4 regions of the Halomonas sp. G11 genome follow, and region 2 is predicted to be linked to each of the others. Evidence: predicted binding sites of a transcription regulator. Region 2 holds the regulator's gene; each other region holds the start of a gene.
What was found. The regulator sigma-54, encoded in region 2, starts transcription at its own class of promoters, with help from an activator protein. The targets are predictions, from matches to a motif close to TGGCACNNNNNTTGCTNT.

Region 1 (5,208 bases), on a different contig from region 2:
AGACCACCGAAAAGTTGGAGGCAATCACCGAGGCTTCGCGGCCGTTATAGTAGCCCTGCTCATACTGTTGCGTGGTAATCAGTACACCGACGGTACCCGACCCCATCCACGACGCGGTGGCATCGATGGCGCTGCGTCCCGGAAGATTGAAGATCACCCGGAACGGCTTGCGCACCAGGCTGCCGATAAACTCCATAAAGCCGAATTCCACCAGAAACGGCAGCAGCAGCGCGGCAAAGAAGAAGAAAGTCAGCAGCACCGGCGCCAGATCGTTGAGCATCACCCCACCGGTAAACGATGCGGTGACGAATTCGGGGCCTACCTGAAAAAACGTCATCAAGGCAAAGAGCGCGCCCAGGATGCGCATACCCAACCATACCGGCCCGACGTGAAACATTTCGTTCAGCACGCCCGATTTCGCCCAGGCAGGATTCACCAGTTTAGCGTAAAGCGTGGCCACGACCGAGAAGCACAAGACCACCGTGGCGATCGCAGGCAAGGCCGCTCCCAGCAGGGTTTGCAGCCCATCGGCCATCAGGCCCATGCCGATGTTAATGGTGTCGCCCACTTGAAAGGGCACCAAGAACAACAGTACCCCGATTAAGGAGGGAATTAAGAATTTGATGAGATGACGCCGTTGGATCGGCTCATCGGCGCTTGGCTCGTCTAGCTGCACATGCGAGGACATGGGTTCACCTGTATTGAAGGTTTATTGGAGGTGAGCTGGCGATTTCTGAAGCGGTGGCCAGCACCGCTTCTTACCTTGTCTATTTATGGATCGCGCCTTGTTACACCGGCGCTTTGTAATGCCATCATCTGATTAACTGCCGCGTTTCACGCCCGGCAGTACGCAGAGCATTTCATACAACAACGTGGCCCCCATTAGCGCGGTGTTGCCGCTGGGGTCATAGGGCGGCGACACTTCCACCAGATCGCCGCCGATAATGTTCAGGCCTGCCGCACCACGAACGATTTCCAGGCCCTGGGAAGACGTCAGGCCGCCCATTTCCACCGTGCCCGTACCGGGGGCAACCGAGGGGTCCAGGGCGTCAATATCAAAGCTGATGTACACCGGGATATCGCCCATCTGCTCGCGCACTTCCTTCATCAACGGCGCCAGCGAGCGGTACCAGCAATCCTCCGCCTGAACGACACGAAAGCCCTGATCTCGACACCAGTCGAAATCTTCCGCCGCGTATCCCGTCCCCCGCAGGCCAATCTGCACGACCTTGTTGGCGGCCAGCAGCCCCTCTTCCTGGGCACGACGAAACGGCGTGCCATGGGCAATCGGCTCGCCAAACATGTGCTCGTTCACATCGGCGTGGGCATCGACGTGGATCAGCCCTACCGGGCCATGTTTCTTGGCAATGGACCGCAGTATCGGCAGCGTCAGCGTATGTTCGCCGCCAAGGGTCAGCGGAATACAGTCATGCTTGAGCACCTCGTCGTAAAACGCGGTAATGATGTCGACGCTTTTCGGCAGGTGAAACGTATTGATGGGGACGTCACCAATGTCCGCCACCTGCAGGCTTTCGAAGGGCGCCGCGCGGGTCGCCATGTTATAGGGGCGCAGCATGCGCGACTCATCGCGAATCTGGCGCGGCCCGAGGCGTGTGCCGGGGCGGTTCGAGGTGCCAATATCCATGGGAATGCCGATAAAGGCCGCGTCCAACCCCTGAGCCGTTTCCTGCGTGGGCAGGCGCATCATGGTCGCGGGGCCGGCAAAGCGCGGCATGCTGTTGCCGCCCAGCGGCTGATTAAAGTCCGACATACTCATCTCCAGCTTGTTGTTGGTTGCGCCATATCCGGCCTGACTACTGCTCACTACTGCTGAATACTGCAGGTACCGTGCCAACTTCCATCTCGCGCACAGGCCGCCATTGAGCGCCGTTAAAAAGCTCTTTCGATGCAAAAATGCATTGAAAATAGGGCCACTTGATTCAAGAATGCATTATCGATTCAGAAACGCATCAAAGGAGCCCCCGGTGAGCGACATCGATAGCTGCGTCCTGCAAACCATCGTGGAAACAGCCAACGACCATTTCTTCATCGTTGGTGGCGACGGCCGCGTGCTGGATATCAGCCCGGGCGCCGAAGCGGTTTATGGGTTATCACGGGAGGAACTGCTTGCCAGCAGCGTTCAACAGCTACAGGCCGCTGGGGTACTGAAGCCATCGATTACGCTGGAAGTGATGCGCACGCGCCAACCTGCGCAGCTTATGCAAGTCACCGGGACAGGCCGACGCGTCATTGCTGAAGCCTACCCCGTCTTTGTGGAGGGCAGGCTCGAGCGCGTCATCAGCCGCTCCCGGGATCTTACCGACCTGCAACTGCTGCAAGATGAATACGCCCTGCTGCAAAAACGCTTCAGCGAACACTTGAAGCGCAGCCATGCCGCCCCCGATGCCGAAGAACAGGCGCTGGATGACGCCCTGGATGACCTCCAGGTCAGAAGCAACGTCATGCGGGAAATTGCCCTGCTGCTCAAGCGCGTGGCGCCCTCGGATGCCAATGTGCTGATGCTGGGCGAGTCCGGCGTGGGGAAAACCGCCTTCGCCAAACAATTGCACCGCTGGAGCCAGCGCTGTGATGGCCCCTTTATCGACGTCAACTGCTCAGCCATCCCCGAGAACCTCTTCGAGTCGGAGATGTTCGGCTACCAGCCAGGCGCTTTCAGCGGCGCCGCGCGGCAGGGCAAAGCGGGCCTATTGGAGCAGGCCGAAGGCGGTACGCTGTTTCTGGATGAGATCGGCGAGCTGCCGCTTTTGATGCAGACCAAACTGCTCAAGGTGATCCAGGATGGCAGCCTGACTCGCTTGGGCGATACCCGCCCAAGGCGGGTGAATTTCCGTTTGGTCGTCGCCACCAATCAAGACCTGGCCAAGCAGGTCGAAGCCGGGCACTTTCGACTGGACCTTTACTACCGTCTTAACGTCATCCCCGTCACCCTGCCCCCGCTGCGCGACCGCCGCGAGGATATCCCCGACTTGGTAGAGGCCTGCCTGAACCGGCTGAACCAGCGCTACGGGCGGCAGAAAATCCTGGGTAATCAGGTATGGTCGACGTTGATGGGCAGCGAGTGGCCAGGCAACGTGCGCGAGCTGGAGAACTGGCTGGAAAGAGCCTGGCTTTCAAGCCCCACCGATCAAATCGAAACGCCGACCGTTCATCCCCAAGCGGAACACCCCGCCACGAATCTGGCAAACGCACCAACTTCCTCCAAGACGTCACCCATCGAGCCCCATGAAACCCTCAAACAGTATCTCGCACGGCTGGAGCGCGAAACCTTTGAAGAATTAAGCACCACGCTGCCCAGCACCTACGCCATCGCCGAACGGCTGGGCATCAGCCAATCCAGCGTCGTACGCAGGCTCCAGCGTTATGGCATTAAAGTCGCCAAGTGATCTTCTGCTTGACACAACGGCTGTCATAAACCATCCATGTAAGTGTCATGCAACTGCAACACCTTCAACACAAGCTGGATCAATAACAACCAACAGCCGGTGATGAGTGTTATGGAGCAATCGCGTATCCGCCTGGAACGCGTTACCAAACGTTGGGACGCGACACCCGCCGTCGACGGTATCTCCTTCGATGTCACGCCCGGGCAATTTGTCATTCTGCTCGGCCCCTCGGGCTGCGGTAAATCGACCACCTTGCGCATGATCGCAGGCCTGGAAGAGGCCAGCGACGGACGTATTTATATCGGCGATCGCGACGTCACCCGTCTGCCGCCTGGGGATCGCGGGCTGAGCATGGTGTTCCAGTCCTACGCGCTGTTTCCGCACTTGAGCGTGGCCGACAACATCGTGTTTGGCCTGCGCAGCCGCAAGGTACCCAAAGCCGAGCAGCGCGAGCGGCTGGCCAAGGTCGCCGAACTCGTTGACCTCACCGACTATCTGAATCGCAAACCCGCCCAGCTTTCCGGCGGCCAGCGCCAGCGGGTGGCACTGGCCCGCTCGGTGATCTCCGAACATCCCATCTGCCTGATGGACGAGCCGCTATCCAACCTGGATGCCCGGCTGCGCAGCGATATGCGCCGGGAAATCAAGGCACTGCAAAGCCGTCTGAACATGACGGTGATCTACGTCACCCATGACCAGGTCGAGGCCATGAGCATGGGGGACCGTGTGATTCTGATGCAGCACGGCAAGATCGTGCAGGACGGCACCCCTGACGAGCTTTACAACCGCCCGGCCAGTGCCTTCGCCGCCAGCTTTATCGGCAGCCCTGCCATGAACCTGCTTCCACTGGTGGCTGGCGAACACGGCGCTGTGATTGATAGCGAATCCGACATGCCGGTTGCCCCACTGGAAGCGGCCAACGGTCAGTTGGGCATCCGCCCGGAAGATATCGAGCTACGCCCTGCATCAGCCTCCGGCGTACCGGCAAAGGTGCTCAGCGACGAATACCTGGGGGCCGACACCATCGCCCATCTGGCGGTCGGCCAACATACCCTGCGGATCCGGCTGCGCGGTCGCCATGCGATTACCGGCCAGCACTGCCGGATCGGCTGGCCTGCGTCCGCCGCGCACCTCTTCGCCGAGGACGGCCTGCGGCGTGACGACCTGACCGCTTACTCACTGATGCCCACTGCTCCGCCGGAAAGCGAGTTACCCATCGGTTCATCGCAAGACGAAACCCGCCACTCCCAGCTCCAACCCCAACGTTGAGGTGTTCCCCATGCGTGCCCGTATCCCCTTTGCTCTTTCTGCCCTAACCGCTGGTCTGCTAAGCGCCGGTCAGGCCGCTGCCAACGACCCGGTCGAATTGACCATGTACTACCCGGTCGCCGTCGGCGGCGCGTTAACCGATGTGGTCGATGGCTTGGTAGAAGATTTCGAAAATGAGCATCCTGATATCGACGTCGAAGCCATCTACGCCGGCAACTACGACGACACCCGCGTGAGGGCGATGTCGGCGATGGAAGCGGGTGATACGCCGCAGCTGTCGGTGATGTTCTCCATCGACCTCTACGAACTGCTGGAACAAGATGCCATTGTGGCCTTCGACGACCTGGTCGAAAGCGATGCAGAACGCGAATGGCTCGACAGCTTCTACCCCGGCCTGATGGAAAACGGCCGACTGGACGGCAAGACCTACGGCATTCCCTTCCAGCGCTCCACCATCGTGCTGTTCTGGAACAAGGACGCCTTTGAAGCCGCCGGACTCGACCCTGAGACGCCCCCAGAGAACTGGGAACAGATG
Region 2 (5,208 bases):
ATCCGCCTCGACACTCGCCGAGACCCCGCATGCCACGCTTTATGACAGCGAGCGGCGCGTCTGGAACGCCACGTCAGAGATAGGTACGCTTAATACCCGTTCTCAGGAGCTGACGCTTTCGGGCGACGCAAGATTGATCGCCCCTGAAGAAGGCTGGCAGCTTGACACGGACGTTCTGCACTATGAGGGGAAAACCGCCCATGCGTGGAGTGACACTCATGTGCTGCTCCAGCAACCACCCCAGCGCATGACAGCACGGCGTATGGATGCATGGCTCAACGAGGAGGAAGTGCGGCTTGAAGGTGACGTTCAAGGCCACCACCCTCCGGAGACGCAACCCGGACAGGAATGAAACATGAAAGCGTTTATCTACACGGCGATGGCGGCTGCCTGCCTAGTGCCTTTTTATGCGACGGCGGATAACCACCAGCAGCCGGTTGAAGTCGTCGCCGACCAGCTCGACCTGGATCAGCGCGCCGGTACAGCGGTCTACACCGGCGACGTCGAAATTCGCCAAGGCAACATGCTGATAAGAGGCGACGAAGTGGAAATCCAGCGTAACGAGGAAGGCGAGCTCTCCCGGGCCACAGCGCTGGGCGAACGGGCCTATCTGCGGCGCCAGCCCGAGGATCAGGATGGCCCGATGGAAGGCTGGGGTCGGCGGGTGATCTACCATGTCGCCGAGCGCCGGGTCGAGTTGATTGATCAGGCGGAAATCATCCAGCAAGGCGACCGCTTTACCGGGGGACGCCTGGAATATTTCATCGACCAAGAGGTCGTCAAGGCGCGTTCCGATGTCGACAATCAAGAGTCGCAGCGCATTCGCATGACGCTGCAACCCGAAGGTTAAGGAGAGCCAGATGGCCGTTGCCGACAACAGCGCAACACGAACGCTATACGCCCGTCACTTGGCAAAAAGCTACAAACGCCGGCGCGTGGTGAAAGACATCAACCTGGATATCTCACAGGGCAGCATCGTCGGCCTGCTCGGCCCCAATGGCGCTGGCAAGACCACGTCATTCTACATGATTGTCGGCCTGGTCAAGGCAGATGCAGGCAGCGTTGGGATTGATCACCTCGACCTTTCCCGAGCGCCCATGCACGAGCGCGCCAAGGCAGGCATTGGCTATTTGCCCCAGGAGGCGTCGATCTTCCGCAAGCTTTCCGTCGCCGACAACATCATGGCCATTTTGCAAACCCGTAACGACCTGGACCGCGCCGGACGCGAAGCACGCCTGGAAACACTCCTGGAAGAGTTTCATATCACCCATATCCGCGACAATATGGGCATGAGCCTTTCCGGGGGCGAACGGCGGCGCGTCGAGATCGCAAGGTCCCTCGCCACCGAACCTGCGTTCATTCTGCTTGATGAACCTTTCGCGGGTGTAGACCCCATCTCCGTGGGCGACATCAAGTCGATCATCCGCGCCTTGAAAGACCGCGACATTGGCGTCTTGATTACCGACCACAATGTGCGTGAAACACTGGATATCTGCGACGTGGCCTACATCGTTGGCGACGGGCATATCATCGCCAGCGGTTCGCCGGACGCTATTCTTGACAATCAGGAGGTACGTGACGTTTACCTAGGTGCTGATTTTCGTCTCTAAAGCCCTTAATGGCATATTTATTGCCAATGGCATACTTATTGCACTTGCACCCGATCACAACTCGCACTAGGGTGGATGCTTTCCGATAAACGAGTGGTTCTCAGATGGTCATGAAAGCTTCTCTTCAACTGCGGATCGGCACCCAGCTCACCATGACACCTCAGCTGCAGCAGGCGATTGCCCTGCTACAGCTATCAACGCTCGATTTACGCCAGGAAATTCAGCAAGCGCTCGATGCCAACCCCATGCTCGAGCAGGAAGACGAGTTCAGCGAAAGCGAACAAGCCGCCAGCGAGCCGGAAGAAAGCGAGTGGGCAGATAGCATTCCCAAGGAGCTGTCCGTCGACAGCGACTGGTCAGATACCTATCAGGATACGGCTGGCAGCGGCAGCACAAGCAGCGACGGGCCTGACTTCGAGCGCCAGGCAGCCGGGCAAAGCCTTCATGGCCATCTCCTCTGGCAACTCGCCATGACCGATTTGAGCCAACGCGAACAGTTAGTAGCCGAAAGCCTGATTGATGCGCTGGATGCTAACGGCTATCTCACCCAACCCCTTAACGACATCCGTGAAGGACTGCGAGATCAGGGCGTGGAAGGCCTCAGCCAGCGCGAGGTCGAAACCATTCTGCTGCGGCTGCAACAGTTCGAGCCCACCGGCATCTTCGCCCGCGATCTTCGCGAATGCCTGATGCTTCAGCTCGCCGCCCTGCCCGACGACACCCCGCTGCTGATGCCTGCCCGGCGGCTGGTCCGCCAGTTCCTGGAAGCCCTGGGCAAGAACGATCAGCGCCTCCTCAAGCGGCGACTCGGTCTGGACGATGCACAGCTCGATGACGTCATCCAACTGATCAGAAGCCTGGACCCGCGCCCCGGCAGCGTTTACAGCGCCACTGACGATAGTTACGTGATTCCCGACCTGGTGGTTCACCACGATAACGAAGGCTGGCACCTCGAACTCAACCCCGAGGCCTTGCCCAAACTCAGGATTCAACCCGACTACGCCAGCCTGATCAAGCGCGCCGACAAAAGCCAGGATAACCAATTTCTCAAGGATCACTTGCAGGAAGCCCGCTGGCTGATCAAAAGCCTCTCCAGCCGCAACGACACCCTGCTACGCGTTGGGCGGGAAATCATTACCCGCCAGATCGGCTTTCTCGAACACGGCGAAGAAGCCATGAAACCGCTTATCCTGGCCGATATTGCCGATGCGGTGGAGATGCACGAATCGACCATTTCTCGTGTCACCACCCAGAAGTTCATCCATACACCGCGGGGCATTTTCGAACTTAAATACTTCTTTTCCAGCCAGATCAGTAGCCAGGACGGCGACAGCCACTCCAGTACGGCCATTCGCGCACGCCTCAAAAAACTGATCCAGGAAGAACCCCCCGGCAAACCCTTGTCGGATAGCCGTCTGGTCACCCTGCTGGAGGAAGCCGGTATCCACGTGGCCCGACGCACGGTCGCCAAATATCGCGAAGGCATGGGCATTCCTTCGTCCAGCGAACGCCGCCGCTTACGTTAGGCAAATGGAAACTCACTACAAGGGCTTTGCTTAACGCCAAAAAGGGTTACAATCGAAGAACAGTCCGACGGATAAGGAGTACGTCAATGCAAGTCAATATCACCGGTCATCATGTAGAACTGACTGACGCCTTGCGTGACTATGTCAACGAAAAGTTGGAACGCGTTGAGCGCCATTACGACAACATCACCACCGTACAGGTAACGCTCTCGGTCGAAAAAGAGCGTCAACAGGCCGCCTGTACGCTGCACGCTGCAGGCGCTGACTTGCATGCCGAGGCCCTTGATAACGATATGTACGCCGCCATTGACGCCCTGGCGGACAAGATCGATCGACAACTCGTTAAGCATAAGGAAAAAGCACAAGCCCGCGCCCAGGGCGCAGGTGTGCGTTAATTCAATGACGTTGGCCACAATCCTCCCCCCGGAACGCGTTCTCTACGATGTGCCCGGGGGCAGCAAAAAACGGGTGCTGGAGTTTTTCAGCACCTTTATCGCCCAAAACATTCCCAGCCTCGACAGCCAGGAGGTGTTCAGCCGTCTGATTGGCCGTGAACGCCTCGGCAGTACGGGGATTGGTAACGGCGTGGCGATTCCCCATGCGCGAAGTCCGCATTGTGATTCGCCCATCGCCGGCTTTCTCAAACTCAATGAAGCGGTCGACTTCGACGCCATTGACGGAGACCCGGTTGACCTGGTGTTTGTTCTGCTCGTGCCAGAAGAAGCCGACGACACGCACCTGGCACTGCTGGGCCAAGTTGCCTCCATCATGAATGATGCCGACACGCGCCAGCAGCTACGCAAGTCGGGTAGTCAACGTGAATTGCTGGACCTCATCTCCGCCAAGATACGCGAACAGGCTGCCAGCCTTTAAATAGGCGAGGCGCTTAATGGACCGTCCTAATCCCGGGTCGCTTGTCCAAGTCGCTTGACCGCAAGCAAGAGAGCCTTCATGCAACTCGTCATTATTAGTGGCCGATCGGGGTCAGGCAAATCGATAGCTTTACAGGCGCTGGAAGATCTGGGTTATTACGCTATTGATAACCTGCCCGCCATGCTGCTGGATTCCCTGGTGGAGGAGTTGCGCGATCAGGGCGATCGCACCCACTTGGCTGTCAGTATTGACGCACGCAACCTGCCAGGCGCACTTGCCAAACTTCCCGAACTGCTCAAAGAGCTTCGGCAGCGGACCATCAAGTGCCAGATCGTGTATCTCACCACCGACGCACGCATTTTGCTGGAACGCTATTCAGCTACTCGCAGACGGCACCCGTTAACCCGCAACAGCAGCCTCACGCTAGAAGAAGCCATCGACAAAGAAGAGCAAACGCTGCACGAGATTCGCGACCTGGCCGATTTGACCATCGACACGACCCGGCTTTCGGTGCATGACCTTCGTCGCCGCATCACTGATCAGGTCGCCCATCAGCGGCGTGACCAGCTAACGCTGACTTTCGAGTCCTTCGGCTATAAGCGCGGCGTTCCGCTGGATGCGGATATTGTCTTTGATGTCCGCTGCCTGCCCAATCCCTACTGGGATCCGGCGTTACGGGGCTCCACTGGCCGCGACGCTGACATCATTGCGTTTTTGTCCAGTTACCCACTGGTCGATGACATGACCCGCGATATCGAGGCCTGGCTTGAACGCTGGCTGCCAGCCTATCAGCACAGCCAGCGCAGCTACATGACGGTTGCGATTGGCTGTACCGGCGGTCAGCACCGCTCGGTTTACATCGCTGAACAACTGGCGCAACGCATCGCCAATCTGATGGGTGAAGTACAATTACGCCACCGCGAGCTGGGCTTGCAATACACGGTCAACGCACCGCTTTAGTTCGAGCCACGTTGACCAGACCATCATCTATCGCGAAGACCCTCATAGCCAAAAGGAACCAGGGTGCCAGAACGTAGACTTACCCTCACTAACCAACGCGGCCTTCACGCGCGGGCCGCCACAAAGCTTGTACAATGCAGTCAGCAATTTGACGCCAATGTCCGCGTTTACAAACAGCACCAGGAAGCCGATGCCGCCAATATCATGGCGCTGCTGATGCTCGCAGCCCCCTGTGGCAC
Region 3 (5,208 bases), on a different contig from region 2:
GGTGGTGGGAAAATCCCAGTCAACGCTTGAGCGCTGGGGCACGTAGCCCACCCGTTTACGCTGTGCGGCGTAGGGCCGCCCATGCACCCTCACCTCGCCTGACAACGACGGTACCAGCCCCAGCAGGCTTTTGATCAAGGTGCTCTTGCCCGCCCCGTTAGGGCCCACAATGCCCGCCATGACACCGGCGGGAATATCCAGATCGATATCCCACAGCACGGGCTGGTGATGGTAGCTCACCGTCAGGTTTTTAACGCTCAGTGCGGTCTCAGCAGGGTCGGATGTCGCCATGTGTGTACTGCCTTGTCGAATGCTTATTGAGCGAGTTGCCACTCGCTGGCCCAGTCATCCAGCGCCTTTGGCAGCGGCGCCAAGGAACCGCCTAGCGCCTCGACAATATGCTGGGTGTTACGGTAAATCATGCCCATATAGGTACCATCCACCGTGCCTTCATCGCCCATGGCGTCGGAGTAAAGCTCGCCGCCGATCATGACCTCATGGTCGCGCTGCTTGGCGGCATCAATCACGGCCTGAATGGTGCGGGGATTGATCGTGCTCTCGACAAATATGGCGGGCACGTTATTAGCGACAACGCTATCCGCCATGCTGCGAATGTCCGCGATCCCGGTTTCGGTTTCGGTACTGATCCCCTGAATCCCTTCCACCTCAATGTCATAGGCACGGCCAAAATAGCTGAATGCATCGTGGGCGGTGACGAGAATACGCTGCTCTTCCGGGATGCTGGCAATGCTCTCTTTAACCCACTCATGCAGGGCTAGCAATTGAGCCTGATAACGCTCGGTATTGGTTTCAATCGTCGTGGCGCACTCAGGGCGTGCTTCCTTGAAGGCATCGCTCAGGGTGGGCAGTGTTTGGGCCCATAAAGAGACATCCATCCACAGGTGAGGGTCGACCCCGTAGACATCCTGAGCGGTGATCAACGACGCCGGCTCAATGGAAGCGGGCGCCACGGCAAGGGTGGGTGTTCGTTCCGAGAAATTCTCCAGCACACTCCCCAGCTGTCCTTCCAATGAGTAGCCTGAATAGAGAATGTGGTCGGCACTCCGTAGCAAGGCCACGTCGCTAGCGCTTGCCTGATACAGATGGGGGTCGACGCCTGGGCCCATCATGGCGTCAACCTTGACGCATTCGCCACCGACTTCCTGCGCCACATCGGCAATCATTCCAATCGTTGCCACCACGTTTAAAGGTGCTTCATCAGCAGTTGCCAACGCACTTAAAGGCAGTGTTCCCAACAACATCACAGCATGTCTTGTGACCATGATTAAGCTCCAGACTCGACAGGCGTTGGATGGTAGATAACGCAGGGTTTCTTATTGAAAGTTTATTTCATTTAAGTAATAAGTATAGCCTTGGCTAAGTTTGTGGCGCAATGAATTCAATGTCAAGCACCCCGCAATGAGCTGATCAAGCAGCATCTGACGGTGCAAGGTACCCCACATCTCAAGGTCTTGGAACGGGTCGACATGGCAGTGCCTCGGCCGTCGCGACGCCTCAGTGTGGCAGAAGGGATATTCACATGGCGTGCCATTTTGGTGCTTTAAAGGGTTCGCCTGTTCTTGATTGGTGCAAACAGCCCTTGCTGACCACCTCGACTGTCCACTGGGAGCCCCGTGAGTTCGGTATGCCATCACTTTTCACCATTTTGGCGCATAAATTGCATTTGTTAGTTAAAGGTCACTGTAAGGACGCGATAGCTACCTATGATGCTTTGCGATATCGCCAAACCGCCCGTTGCCTCGGGCCATCGTTTCGATGATCAGCGCCACTGGGCAGCCTCGCTGGCATTGCGCTTTGCCCACCGCGACGGCGCCACCCGCATGGTGCAGGCGCGCCACTCGGGGCCATTACGGGTACAGCGGCCGTTCTACCCGGAAGGCCGGGGCGAGGCCTGCCACGTTTACCTGTTGCACCCGCCGGGGGGGCTGGTGAGCGGTGATGCGCTGACTATTCAGGCCCATGTAGAAAACGGCGCCCAGGCGCTGCTGACGACGCCTGCCGCCAACAAACTCTATAAAGCCGACAGTCAGGGCGTCGCCTGGACCCAGCATACCCAGTTGAGCGTTGGCGACGGAGCCACCCTTGAGTGGCTGCCCCAGGAAACCATTGCCTTTGACGGCTCGCGGGGTGAGCAGCGCACCTCGATTGATTTGCATGGCAGTGCCCGCTGCCTGGGCTGGGAAGTCATGGCGCTGGGCCGCCCGGCAAGCGAGCTGCCCTATGTGTCTGGACGTATTGAGCAGCACTTTCGTTTGACCCTGGACGGCAAGCCGCTGTGGCTGGAGCGTCAGCCTCTCGACCCTTTGCACCCGCGCTTTATCGGGCGCTGGGGGCAAGGGGGTGCGACGGTACAGGCTACACTCTGGGCAGTGGGCATAGCCGATGTGGCGGGGGCTATCGAGGCCCTGCGCGAAGCGCTGCCCGACAACCCTCGCTGGGCCGTCACGGTGCGTCACGGCGTATTGTTGCTGCGCTATCTGGGCAACTCACGCAACGAAGCCTGGGCGCTGTGCGAGCAGGCCTGGCATCTGCTGCGCCCTCTTTGGATCGAGCGTGAAGCGCATACACCGAGAATCTGGCTAACCTAATAACTCGCTAACGGAGACGCCCCATGGAATTAACCCCGAGAGACAAAGACAAGCTGCTGCTGTTCTCTGCCGCCCAGCTTGCCGAGCGCCGCAAAGCTCGCGGTTTGAAGCTCAACTACCCCGAAGCGGTTGCGCTGATCAGCTTTGAAATCATGGAAGGCGCCCGTGACGGTCGCAGCGTGGCCGACCTGATGAGCTACGGCCGCGAGATATTAAGCCGCGACGACGTGATGGAAGGGGTGGCCGAGATGGTCGACGAGGTTCAGGTGGAAGCCACCTTCCCCGACGGCACCAAGCTGGTCACTGTTCACACCCCCATTAATTAGGAGGTCGCCATGATTCCCGGCCCAATGATTCCAGGACAGTATCAGTTAAAAGACGGCGATATCGAGCTGTGCGTCGGCCGTGAACGTATCAGCGTCGAGGTGGCCAATACCGGTGACCGGCCGATTCAGGTGGGGTCGCACTATCATTTTGCCGAGACCAACCCGGCGCTGGTGTTTGACCGTGACAAGTCGCGTGGCTATCGCCTGGACGTCGCGGCGGGCACGGCGATTCGCTTCGAGCCCGGCCAGACCCGCGAAGTTACCTTGATCCCGTATGTCGGCAAGCGGGAAATTTACGGTTTTCGCGGCGATGTGATGGGTGCGCTTGATGGAGGTAAGCAATGAAACCGGATAACCAGATCAGTCGGCAGGCCTACGCCGATATGTACGGCCCCACGGTGGGTGACCGCGTGCGGCTGGGCGACACCGAGCTATGGATCGAGGTCGAAAAAGACGCCACCCACTATGGCGATGAAGTTAAATTCGGCGGCGGCAAGGTTATCCGCGACGGCATGGGCCAAAGCCAACGCGCCGACGACACGGTGATGGATACGGTCATCACCAATGCGCTGATCTTGGACTGGTGGGGCATCGTCAAAGCCGACGTGGGCATTCAAAATGGCCGCATCGCCTCGATTGGCAAAGCCGGTAACCCGGATACCCAGCCGGATGTCGAGATCGTGATTGGCCCCGGCACCGAAATCATCTCCGGGGAAGGCAAGATTCTCACCGCCGGGGCGCTGGATGCCCATATTCATTTCATTTGCCCGCAGCTGGTAGAAGAAGCGCTTATGAGCGGCATTACCACCATGCTCGGCGGCGGCACGGGACCGGCTACCGGCACTAACGCCACCACCTGCACCCCTGGCGCCTGGCATATCGGCAAAATGCTCCAGGCGGTGGACGATATGCCCATGAACATTGGCTTGCTGGGCAAGGGTAACGCCAGCCTGCCCGAGTCGCTGGAAGCCCAGCTGAATGCAGGCGCCATGGGCCTCAAACTGCACGAGGACTGGGGCACGACACCCGCCTCGATCAACAACTGCCTTAACGTGGCGGATGTTTATGATGTGCAGGTTGCCATCCACACCGACACCCTGAACGAGTCGGGCTTTGTGGAAGACACCCTGGCGGCGTTCAACGAGCGTTGTATTCACACCTACCACACCGAGGGGGCCGGGGGTGGTCACGCGCCGGATATCCTCACCGCCTGCGCCAAGCCCTATGTGCTGCCGTCGTCCACCAACCCGACGCGCCCCTATACGGTCAACACCATCGACGAACACCTCGATATGCTGATGGTGTGCCACCACCTGGATCCCAATATCCCTGAAGACGTGGCCTTCGCCGACTCACGCATTCGCCGGGAAACCATCGCCGCCGAGGATATTCTCCACGACCTGGGCGTGATCTCGATGATCGCCTCGGACTCCCAGGCCATGGGGCGGGTCGGTGAAGTGGTCTGCCGCACCTGGCAAACGGCGCATAAAATGAAGGTTCAGCGCGGCCTGCTGCCGGAAGACGAGGCCCTGGGCGCCGATAATTTCCGCGCCAAGCGCTATATCGCCAAATACACCATTAACCCGGCCATCACCCACGGTATCGCCCACGAAGTCGGCTCCATCGAAGTCGGAAAAATGGCGGATCTGGTGCTTTGGAAACCGGCGTTTTTCGGTACCAAACCGGCGATGATCATCAAGGGCGGCATGATTGCGGCGGCCCCCATGGGCGACCCCAATGCGTCGATTCCCACGCCACAGCCGGTGCATTACCGTTACATGTTTGGTGCCCTGGGCCGCGCGGCCAGCCAGACCCGGCTCAGCTTTGTCAGCCAGGCGGCGCTGGATGCGGGGATTAAACAAACGCTAGGGCTGAACAGCGAGCTAGCGGCGTGCAAAAACGTGCGCCAGGTGCGCAAGCAGGACATGAAGCTCAACGATGCCTGCCCGGATCTGACCGTCGACCCGCAAACCTACGAAGTGCGCTGCGATGGCGAAATTTTAACCTGCGAGCCTGCTACCGAATTGCCGCTGGCCCAGCGGTATCACTTGTTTTGAGCGAGGCTATTTTATTTAGGTAGAGGTGACGGGGGTAGGTCGTAGAGAGGGTCTTTTGCCATGGATGGCAAAAGTAGCTTACAGGGAGGTATTCACAGCGCCCTCTCGTAGACCTACCCCCGGCACAGCCCCATAGATAGCGAAAGGACGGTAGCAATGCTGAAACTGATAGAGCGTTTAGGGCCGATAGACGAGAGCGCCGCTAGCGACACGCTC
Region 4 (5,208 bases), on a different contig from region 2:
GCCCACCTGCCGGAGTTCACCTCGAAAGAGGTCTGGGTCATTCCGTTCTTTGTGCTGTTTACCCTTTGCGCGACGCGTCAACTGAAAGGCTATACCGCGCCGAATTGGGTCCGCCAGATCAATGTGTATTCGTTTGGTATCTATCTGGCGCATCCGATGTTTTTCATCGCCACCGATCTGCTCATCGCACCGTTATCGCTGCCCATCGTGGTGTACGCCGTGATTCTTGCGTTGGTGAGCATGACCGGCTGCATCGTGCTAAGCAAAGTGGTCAATACGTCCCGAATCGGGTCGATGATGTTTGGCAAGCAATTGAATGTGGCAGTGCGCTAGGCGGCCCCTGGGGAGGCGGTGTCGTTGCTGGTCAGAGTGTGGATGCGGGTCGGGCAGGCGTGCAGTCGCTGGAGGAAATCGTGTAGAGCGCTGCGGTCGAGGTCGGGGTCGAATCCCCCCAGGCGCTCTAACCAGGTTCGTCGGACCGCTATGTAGGGCGGCGATTGTAGCGCCGTGGCCAAAAAGCGTTGTAACAGCCGTGCGGGCAGGGTGGGCTCACTGGAGCCGAGTACGACGGCATCCACGGCGTAGCTATCCAGCATGGGGAGCATCGCCGCCCATAGGGTGACCGGCAAGGCCGTGGCGTGCAGGGCAAATACCAGCCATTCGGCCTGGCTGGCGGCCGCCGCATGGTTAAGACGTGCCCCGAGCGCGGTACCTGGCAGGGTGGCGCATTGTGCGTCGAAGCGTTGCGCTATCTGCGTTAGCCGGGGGTCGTCATTCTGGCTGGTCACCTTGAGCGTGCAAATGGTGTGGATGTCGGCAGTGGCTTGGTAAATGGTGTAAAGGTGGCGAGGCAATTGGGCACCCGTTACGCAGGTGTCAACAATAAAGCAGACCGACTTCATGGGGTGCCCTCCGGCCTATGTACGTAGTTTTTTGCTTATTGTAACTAATTGTGTTGAAAAGTTTAATATAGTATCTACTGCTTGGCGCGCAAGCAAATTATGCGAGGGGGCCAGGCTTTATTGTTGTTCGCACCAAGATTGTGCAAAAAGCCGTGTTTTTGTTCTTTATTGGTGCATAGAGAAGCCTTGTTGGGCCGTGTATTGGCAGTCACGCGTGAAATGCAACATGAAGTGGCACAAAACTGATTTTAAAAAGTATTTAAAAACAAAAAGTTGCTATTTATTTATGCCATATTGGTGCAGAAGTGGCACGCAATCTGCATTACCCACGACAGCGGCTATGTAGGTCATAGGCAACTCGCCTTGCGGCGTGCTACAACATTAGCCGGTTTCTATCGCTAGACGTTCTGTTGATTGCAACGGACAAACGTTGAGTGAATAAGCAAGGCAGGCGTGCCATGATGCACGCGACATGTCGAACAACATTTACTGGTAGCTTACTGTCATTAGCTTTAAGCCACGCTCATACCGGAGGACACTATGTCAGCCAAGACTCTCGCGCTAATCGAAGAGCATGATGTTAAGTGGGTAGACCTGCGTTTCACCGACACCCGCGGTAAAGAGCAGCACGTGACCGTGCCCGCCCGCGATGTCGACGAAGAGTTTTTCGAAAACGGTCAGATGTTCGATGGTTCGTCCATCAACGGCTGGAAGGGCATCAACGAATCCGACATGATTCTGCGTCCGGAAGACGGTACTGCCTATCTTGACCCCTTCACCGAAGATGCCACCCTGGTGCTCCGCTGCGACATCATCGAGCCGGCCACCATGCAGGGCTATGACCGTGACCCACGCTCCATTGCCAAGCGCGCTGAGGCGTACCTGCAGTCAACCGGTCTGGGTGACACGGCTTTCTTCGGCCCTGAGCCCGAATTCTTCATCTTTGACGAAGTCCACTGGAAATCCGACATCCAGGGCGCCATGTACAAGATCACCTCTGAAGAAGGTGCATGGGCCACGGACAGCCAGGTAGAAGGCGGCAACCTGGGTCACCGCCCGCGTGTCAAGGGCGGTTACTTCCCGGTTCCGCCGGTCGACAGCTTCCACGATATCCGCGGTGCCATGTGTAACACCCTGGAAGCGATCGGTCAGTCGGTAGAAGTTCACCACCACGAGGTGTCCAACGCCGGTCAGAACGAAATCGGCGTGAAATTCAACACGCTGGTGAAGAAAGCCGACGAAGTCCAGGAAATGAAGTACGTTATCCACAACGTAGCGCATGCCTATGGCAAAACGGCCACCTTCATGCCGAAGCCGCTGGTAGGCGATAACGGCTCGGGCATGCACGTTCACCAGTCGTTCTGGAAAGACGGTGCCAACCAGTTCGCGGGTGATGAGTACGCGGGTCTTTCTGAAATGGCGCTGTACTACATTGGCGGCATTATCAAGCACGCCCGTGCCCTGAATGCCTTTACCAACGCCTCGACCAACTCGTACAAGCGTCTGGTACCTGGTTTCGAGGCCCCGGTCATGCTGGCCTACAGTGCCCGTAACCGTTCGGCGTCCATCCGTATCCCGTATACCGCCAGCCCGAAAGGCAAGCGTGTTGAAACCCGCTTCCCTGACCCGACGGCCAACCCGTACCTGGCCTTTGCGGCCATGCTGATGGCCGGTATCGACGGCATCAAGAACAAGATCCATCCTGGCGATGCCATGGACAAGAACCTGTACGACCTGCCGCCGGAAGAAGGCAAGGCCGTGCCGACCGTGGCGAGCAGCCTGGATCAGGCGCTGGAAGCGCTGGACACCGACCGTGCCTTCCTCACCGAAGGCGGCGTGTTCACCGACGAAATGATCGATGCCTACATCGAGCTCAAGATGGAAGACGTGGAGCGTATTCGCATGACCACGCACCCGGTCGAGTTTGATATGTACTATAGCTGCTAAGAACAGCTGCTAATCTCACCTATGTGGTGCAGATAAGCCTAAACCCCGCCACGGCGGGGTTTTTTTGTTAAGGGGGGCATATGTCGCGTAAGGCGTTAGTGGCGCAGGCAAAAGGCTGGGGCATGGGCCTGGTGCTGGTCGCATGGGGGGATATCACGGTTGCATCGTCCACCGTCTATCGAGTGGTCGATGAACACGGCAATGTCACCTTTTCCGACACCCCGAGCGAAGGCGGCGAAGCGCTTGAGCTGGCGCCGCTGCCGGGGCTGCCAAGCGAGTACGCGAAGGCGCCCGAGGCACCGCCTGCGGCCCCTGGCCAGCCCTTCATGCCTTACGACCGCTTCCAGATTCGCTCGCCAAGCGCTGGTGCCGAGGTGGGGGCCGCCACGCCGGTCATGCTCAGTATTGTGCCGCGGTTACGCGATGATCATCGGGTGCAGCTGCGGGTGAATGGCGAACTCAGCCAGTCGGCGCTGCACAGCGATGTGTTCTGGCTGGCGAACTTGCCCGCCGGTCGGCATCGGCTTCAGGCTGAGTTGTTGGATAGCCAGGGGCGGCGGCAGCACCGCACAACCGCGGTGACGATTGTGGTGGCAGAATAGCGCTAATGCGCCATTATGGTGCATGCGATGGCTGGAAGCGTCGATGGTCTGCGCTAAAACGGCTCGCCATGCACCGCCACACGGCGCAAGTGACGTGCAAATCAGCGCGCTGGCGCATTTGGCGCGCTTTTTGCAGTTCTCTCTACATCTTTCCAGCGGAAGGTTGACCCAAGATAATGGACGAGGCGACTTTGCAAGACACCACCATGCACCAGCGTTTACTTGAACACCTCACCACGGCGGTGCTGCTGCTGGACGGCCGCCTCAATGTGCGCTGGATGAACCCTGCCGCCGAGGCGTTGTTTGCCGTGAGTCTGAGCCGAGTAAAGGGGATGAGCCTTGACGGAATGCTGGGCGGTGATGAAAGCATCGACGAAGTGCTGGCCAAGGCACGCGACGCCTTTCATCCCTTTACCCAACGCGAGGCGCGCATTACGCCGCTGAACAGCGATCCGCTCACCGTCGACTATACAGTGACACCGCTCTCTGACATGGAGCTGCTGCTGGAAGTGGAGCCCCGCGACCGGCTGATGCAGATTTCCCGCGAGGAAGCGCTCACCACCCGCCAGGAAACCATCAAGGTACTGGCCCGTGGCCTTGCTCACGAAGTCAAAAACCCGCTGGGCGGTATCCGCGGCGCGGCGCAGTTGCTGGAGCGCGACCTGGATAACCCGGCGTTGCGTGAATTTACCCATATCATCGTCCAGGAAGTGGACCGGCTACGGGACATGGTGGATTCCATGCTGGGGCCCAACTACATCGTCAAGCACGAGCCGGTCAATATTCACAAGGTGCTCGAACGCGTGCGTTCATTGCTGATCGCCGAGCACCCCTGGGTGGATATTCAGCGCGATTACGATCCCAGCCTGCCGGAGCTGTTCGGCGATGAAGCACAGATGATCCAGGCGGTACTGAACGTGGCCCGTAATGCGGTTCAGGCCATGGGCGATGCCGAGACGCCGACGCCGACCCTGGTACTGCGCACGCGCGCGCGCCGCCAGTTTACGCTGGGGGCCGAGCGTCATCGTCTGGTCAGCGAGGTGGGCATTATCGACAACGGTCCGGGCATTCCCGGCACCCTGCAGGAAACCCTGTTTTACCCGATGGTCTCGGGCCGTGCCGAAGGCAGCGGACTGGGACTGTCGATCGCCCAATCAATTTTGCACCAACATCAAGGGCTGATCGAATGCGACTCACGCCCGGGGCGCACCGAATTTCGTTTATTGATTCCCTTGGTTATTAATGTCACCGGAGAAGCGTCATGACAGAGCCTGCCCGTAATGATGTTGCGCGGGTCGTCATTGTTGACGATGACCGTGCGATTCGCTGGGTACTTGAACGTGCGCTGGCGCAACCCGACCTCGAGGTTGAATGTATCGAGCGTGCCGACACGGCCCTTTCCCGCTTGCTTGAGAGTCCGCCGGATGTCCTGGTTACCGATATTCGCATGCCGGGGATCGATGGGCTGGACCTGATGGCCCGGGTACGCGAGGCCCACCCCGACTTGCCGGTCATCGTGATGACCGCGCACTCGGACCTGGACAGTGCAGTGGCGTCCTATCAGGGCGGTGCCTTCGAGTATCTGCCCAAGCCGTTTGACGTTGATGAGGCGCTGGCGCTGGTACGTCGTGCCATTGCCCATGCTCGCGAACGCCAGCGCCCGGTCACGGTACCGGAGGGGCTCAACGCTGAAATTATCGGTGAAGCCCCTGCCATGCAGGAAGTATTCCGGGCGATCGGACGGCTATCCCACTCGC

Region 1: speB (agmatinase) is a predicted target of sigma-54. The motif match lies at 1,837-1,854, and genes of this name have one in related genera.
Region 3: ADS46_RS13395 (urease accessory protein UreD) is a predicted target of sigma-54. The motif match lies at 1,668-1,685, and genes of this name have one in related genera.
Region 4: glnA (glutamate--ammonia ligase) is a predicted target of sigma-54. The motif match lies at 1,209-1,226, and genes of this name have one in related genera.

The regions. Positions count from the first base shown of each region.
Region 1 covers NZ_LYXG01000001.1:260,799-266,006, reverse strand. The annotation lists gene ADS46_RS01145 (YjiH family protein) at 1-688, opposite strand, end outside; gene speB (agmatinase) at 821-1,771, opposite strand; gene ADS46_RS01135 (sigma-54 interaction domain-containing protein) at 1,986-3,404, shown strand; gene ADS46_RS01130 (ABC transporter ATP-binding protein) at 3,516-4,673, shown strand; gene ADS46_RS01125 (ABC transporter substrate-binding protein) at 4,684-5,208, shown strand, end outside.
Region 2 covers NZ_LYXG01000040.1:96,578-101,785, forward strand. The annotation lists gene lptC (LPS export ABC transporter periplasmic protein LptC) at 1-352, shown strand, start outside; gene lptA (lipopolysaccharide transport periplasmic protein LptA) at 356-850, shown strand; gene lptB (LPS export ABC transporter ATP-binding protein) at 861-1,610, shown strand; gene ADS46_RS14230 (RNA polymerase factor sigma-54) at 1,715-3,136, shown strand; gene hpf (ribosome hibernation-promoting factor, HPF/YfiA family) at 3,223-3,531, shown strand; gene ADS46_RS14240 (PTS sugar transporter subunit IIA) at 3,536-4,009, shown strand; gene rapZ (RNase adapter RapZ) at 4,088-4,969, shown strand; gene ADS46_RS14250 (HPr family phosphocarrier protein) at 5,033-5,208, shown strand, end outside.
Region 3 covers NZ_LYXG01000034.1:86,118-91,325, forward strand. The annotation lists gene ADS46_RS13385 (metal ABC transporter ATP-binding protein) at 1-291, opposite strand, end outside; gene ADS46_RS13390 (metal ABC transporter solute-binding protein, Zn/Mn family) at 315-1,283, opposite strand; gene ADS46_RS13395 (urease accessory protein UreD) at 1,725-2,609, shown strand; gene ureA (urease subunit gamma) at 2,633-2,935, shown strand; gene ADS46_RS13405 (urease subunit beta) at 2,960-3,280, shown strand; gene ureC (urease subunit alpha) at 3,277-4,992, shown strand; gene ureE (urease accessory protein UreE) at 5,149-5,208, shown strand, end outside.
Region 4 covers NZ_LYXG01000005.1:108,990-114,197, reverse strand. The annotation lists gene ADS46_RS03435 (acyltransferase family protein) at 1-333, shown strand, start outside; gene ADS46_RS03430 (hypothetical protein) at 330-902, opposite strand; gene glnA (glutamate--ammonia ligase) at 1,443-2,849, shown strand; gene ADS46_RS03420 (DUF4124 domain-containing protein) at 2,930-3,451, shown strand; gene glnL (nitrogen regulation protein NR(II)) at 3,658-4,716, shown strand; gene ntrC (nitrogen regulation protein NR(I)) at 4,713-5,208, shown strand, end outside.